Regions from separate parts of the Bradyrhizobium sp. Leo78 genome, predicted to be linked through region 1. Evidence: predicted binding sites of a transcription regulator. Region 1 holds the regulator's gene; the other holds the start of a gene.

Region 1 (2,460 bases):
CGCGATCAATGGTCGACCGCATTCCCGCGCTTCCGCAGCGTGCGCGACGGAATTCAGCCGCGATAACATCTATCTCTGCCGGCCTTTGTCGAGGCCGGCATTAACAGCATTCCGTCAGCCGATGCGTTGAGCAGATTCAGTTCTGCTGTGCGGCGGAAGCCGGCGCGGTTTTTGCGCCGCCCTTGGAGACACCGACCAGCGCCGGACGCAGCACGCGATCGCCGATCGTATAGCCGGCCTGGACCACCTGCACCACTGTGCCCGAGGGCACGGAGGGGTCGGGAACCTCGTACATCGCCTGCTGAAAGTTCGGATCGAACTTCTCGCCGGTGGGATCGAACTTCTTGACGCCGTTCTTCTCCAGCGTGGCGTGCAGCGAACGCTCGGTCAATTCGACACCCTCGATCAGGGCCTTCAGCCCGGGGTCGGCGGCCGCCTTGGCCTCCGCCGGGACGGCGTCGAGGGCACGCTGCAGATTGTCGGCGATGTCGAGGATGTCGCGGGCAAAGCCGGTGATGCCATAAGCGCGCGCATCCGCGATCTCGCGGCTGGTGCGCTTGCGCAGGTTTTCCATCTCGGCCAGCGTGCGCAACGTCCGATCGCGCGCTTCATTGAGCTCCTTGGTCAAGGCTTCCGCCGATCCCTGTTCGGGATCGTCGGGCATGACGTAGGGCTTCGAGACCACGGGCTCGCCTGTCTGCGCCGGGTTCTCGGCGTTGTCGTTTGGCCGGTTCGGATCGGTCATGGCTTGCCTTTTCGAAAAATCACGTCTGATCAACAGTTAAGGATTGGCTGGCCCGGATATCGTGCTTTGGGCCATGAAAATCAAGCGCAACCGGCCCCGTTTCGGGGTTAGAGCGTTTTCGAGCGAAGCATGCCCTCGGACCTGATCCGAGGGTGGACACCGCTTCGCGTGAAGAAAGCGCGTCAAAACAAGAATCTAGAGTTCCGGTTCTGATTCCATCAGAACCGGAAATGCTCTAGCCGCCGAGGATCCTGCTGACGAGGCGCGCGGCATAGTCCACGGTCGGGATCACCCGCGCATAATTCAGCCGGGTTGGCCCGATCACGCCGAGCACGCCCACGATACGGCCGGCGCCGTCGCTATAGGGCGCAACGATGGTCGAGGACCCCGACAGCGAGAACAATTTGTTCTCCGACCCGATGAAGATCCGCACGCCATCGGCGCTTTCCGCACGCCCCAGAAGGTCGATCACGCCGCGCTTGGTCTCGAGATCATCGAACAGCGACTTGATGCGCTCGAGATCCTCGAGCGCATGCAAATCCTCCAAGAGATTGGCGTGCCCGCGCACGATGAGCTGCCGGTCTTCATTGTCGCCGCCCGACCAGCTCGCAAGCCCTGCAGAGATCACCTTCTGCGTCAATTGATCGAGCTCGGCGCGACTTTGTCCCAGCGCGGTCTCGAGTTCGAGCCGCGCTTCGGCGAGCGTACGGCCGAGGATGCGTGCATTGAGGAAGTTGGTGGCCTCGATCAGTGCCGAGGATGGAACACCCGGCGGCAAGCTCAGCACCCGGTTCTCGACCTGCCCGTCTTCGCCGACCAGCACCACCAGCGCACGTTCCGGCTCCAGCCGCACGAACTCGATATGCTTCAGCCGCGCATTGGATTTGGGCGTCAGCACCACGGCGGCGGCGCGGGTGAGGCCGGATAGCCGGATCAAGGCCTCATCGAGCGCTGCCTCGACCGACTGCGCGCGGCCGACAGTAGCCAATTGGCTCTGGATCGATTGCCGTTCCGCCTCCGTGAGATGGCCGACCTGCATCAGCGCATCGACGAAAAAGCGCAGGCCCAATTCGGTCGGCAGTCGGCCGGCGGAGGTATGCGGCGCGTAGATCAGTCCGAGTTGTTCGAGATCGGACATCACATTGCGCACCGAGGCCGGCGACAGCGGCAGCGCGATCAGACGCGAGATGTTACGCGAGCCGACCGGCTCGCCGGTCGCCAGATAACTTTCGACGATTTGACGAAAAATGTCGCGCGAACGCTCGTTGAGCTGGGCAAGCCCGGCGTGCGGCGCGATCAAACCAACCGGTTCGTGTTGAGCCACAATAACTCCCTCACAACTGCCTCTAATTTGACCATCCACACGCCCGGTGACAAGCGTGCATTACCCGCCCGGAAGCCGGCCAAAAAGCTTGCCGCTGCGGCTGCCCGCTCCTACAAGCACCGCCAGCCATATCGCTCGAATTCCCGGAGGATTCCCATGCGGCCAAGCCGCCGTGCACCCGACGAACTGCGCCCCGTCTCATTGGAACGCGGCGTGGTCAAATATGCCGAGGGTTCCTGCATGGTGAAATTCGGCGACACCCATGTGCTGGTCACTGCGACCCTGGAAGACCGCCTGCCGCCATGGCTGAAGGGCCAGGGCCGCGGCTGGGTCACCGCCGAATACGGCATGCTGCCCCGCGCCACGCTGGAACGTACCCGGCGCGAGGCCT
Region 2 (2,460 bases), on a different contig from region 1:
TTCATGCCTTCGACGATGTCGACCTCGGTCTCCAGCGACTTGTTCTCCTCGACCGTGATCACGCCCTCATTGCCGACCTTCTGCATGGCCTGGGCGATCATCTTGCCGATCGCGGTGTCGCCATTGGCCGAGATGGTGCCGACCTGGGCGACCTCGGAAGAGGCGGCCACTGGCTTGGCGCGCTTCTCGAGGTCCTTGACCACGGCGGCGACGGCAAGGTCGATGCCGCGCTTCAGGTCCATCGGGTTCATGCCCGCAGCAACCGCCTTGCCGCCCTCTCGCACGATCGCCTGCGCCAGCACGGTCGCGGTGGTGGTGCCGTCACCCGCGGTGTCGTTGGTCTTGGAGGCGACTTCGCGCAGCATCTGCGCGCCCATGTTCTCGAACTTGTCCTCGAGCTCGATCTCCTTGGCGACGGTGACGCCGTCCTTGGTGATGCGAGGGGCACCGAAGCTCTTTTCGATGACGACGTTGCGGCCCTTCGGGCCGAGCGTGACCTTTACCGCATTGGCAAGGACATCGACGCCGCGCAGCATTCGCTCGCGGGCTTCTCCGGCAAATTTAACGTCTTTGGCAGCCATATCTTGCTCCTGGAATGATTGAGGGCACTGGGCCGCACACCCTTGTCGTCATTGCCGGGCTTGACCCGGCAATCCATCGCTCTTGAAGATCGATGGATGCCCGGGTCAGGCCCGGGCATGACATGTGTGGATGTTGCGGCCGCTCCGCTAAGTTGCGTTAGACCAGCACGCCCATGATGTCGGACTCCTTCATGATCAGGAGTTCCTCGCCGTCGAGCTTGACCTCGGTGCCCGACCATTTGCCGAACAGCACGCGATCGCCGACCTTGACGTCGATCGGGATCAGCTTGCCGGTCTCGTCGCGGCCGCCTGGCCCGACGGCGGTGACTTCGCCCTGAGAGGGCTTTTCCTTGGCGGTGTCGGGGATGATGATGCCGCCCTTGGACTTCTCTTCGGCTTCGATGCGCTTGACCACGACACGGTCATGCAGCGGGCGGAATTTGGATTTAGCCATGACGTTTCCTCTTGGAGGCTCGGTTTCAGGTCTCGTTCATCGAGGCCGGGGGTTGAATGCCGGCCGGTCGATGGCTCGCGGGCAGGATATCCAGCGCATTAGCAATCGTCGCGCCAGAGTGCTAATTGTGGGGCGGGGAATATGGCTTGGCGCCTTTCCTGTCAAGCAAAGTGGTTAAGGCCTTGGTGAGGCCAATATAGGATGCTGCAACCAAATCAAATTAGAGCCCAGGTTGGAGTTCTCACGTCATCGTTTCGACGTCATTGCTCTGCCTTACGTTTTAAGCTTGGCTGCAGGACGGGTGCGGCCCAAAGGTGCGACCCAAGGATATTTCGGGGGAATACGGATGATCGGATCAGGTGACGCGCGCGCGGTTGCGAAATTTGCGACCGTCTCGGCGCTGACGCTTCTGTTGGGCGCGTGCAGCAGCGTCAACCTGCCGTCGCTGTCATCCAACCCGGGGCCTGGGCCCGAGGAGGCCGCGCCGGAAATGCCCGCCACCATTCGTTCCGACGAGATCGTCGGCCGCTGGGGCTTGGCCTCCTACCAAAATCCGGCGGACCGCGCCCGCACCGAGAAGATGGCGCGCGACCAGTGCAAGCAGCCTTACGTGATCGGCGCCGGCCAGTCCGGCGGCGTGATCATGCATCTCGCAGACCAGGCCACCCCCCAGGAGCTGCGTCTGAAGGGCTCTCCGAGCGGCAAGAACTATATCGGCCCGCCCGGGCCGTCCGGCGGCGAGCAGGACCGCGAGATCGTCTCCTTCGACGGCCGCGTCATGGTCACCCGCTTCGTCGACAAGGACGCCGCCGTCCGCTACGGCAACATGGTCTACGTCCGCTGCGCGCCACGGGCGTGAAGTGCCAATTGCTGTGCCCTCTCCCCTTACAAGGAGGGCTATATGCGGCGGTGCCGGTTGATGTGCCCTCGCCCCTTGTGGGAGAGGGCAGCTCCGCTGCCAGAACTGGACTCATTTGGGTGAGGGGTTCTCTCCGCGGACGCTATCGCCCGCGGAGACAACCCCTCATCCGGCGCTTCGCGCCACCTTCTCCCACAAGGGGAGAAGGGAAGAGGGGGCGCCGCCGCGCATAAAAAAACGCCGGCATCGCGCCGGCGTTTTGCGTTGTTCCTTGCGACCTGCCTGCTCAGTCGAACATCGCGTCGATATCGTCCTGCGAGGCGTGGCCCACGTCGCCGTCGAGCTTCGGGCCGTTGAGCAGGCGGGCGTCGCCCTCGCGGGTGTCGACGATCGGCGGCGCGTGCGCCTTGATGGCGTCGACACCGCCCCAGATATCCATCATCGCATTGATGTGCTGCTCGATGAACTTCATCGTGTTCATCACCTTGTTGATGCGCTGGCCGGTGAGGTCCTGGAAATTGCAGGCCTCGAAGATCGTCACCACACGTTCCTGGATATCCTCGGCA

Evidence for each region. Region 1 encodes HrcA, which represses chaperone genes, less so after heat shock. Its sites were predicted from a motif close to GTTAGCACTCNCNNNNNGNGAGTGCTAAC; they were not measured.
Region 2: AC5ZG1_RS01835 (co-chaperone GroES) is a predicted target of HrcA. The motif match lies at 1,133-1,161, and genes of this name have one in related genera.

What each region holds. Positions count from the first base shown of each region.
Region 1 is NZ_JCAMOT010000002.1:315,547-318,006, reverse strand. Features, by position in the region: gene AC5ZG1_RS03955 (hypothetical protein) at 1-66, shown strand, start outside; gene grpE (nucleotide exchange factor GrpE) at 137-745, opposite strand; gene hrcA (heat-inducible transcriptional repressor HrcA) at 981-2,069, opposite strand; gene rph (ribonuclease PH) at 2,226-2,460, shown strand, end outside.
Region 2 is NZ_JCAMOT010000001.1:407,095-409,554, reverse strand. Features, by position in the region: gene groL (chaperonin GroEL) at 1-581, opposite strand, end outside; gene AC5ZG1_RS01835 (co-chaperone GroES) at 739-1,035, opposite strand; gene AC5ZG1_RS01830 (hypothetical protein) at 1,382-1,894, shown strand; gene AC5ZG1_RS01825 (protein phosphatase CheZ) at 2,181-2,460, opposite strand, start outside.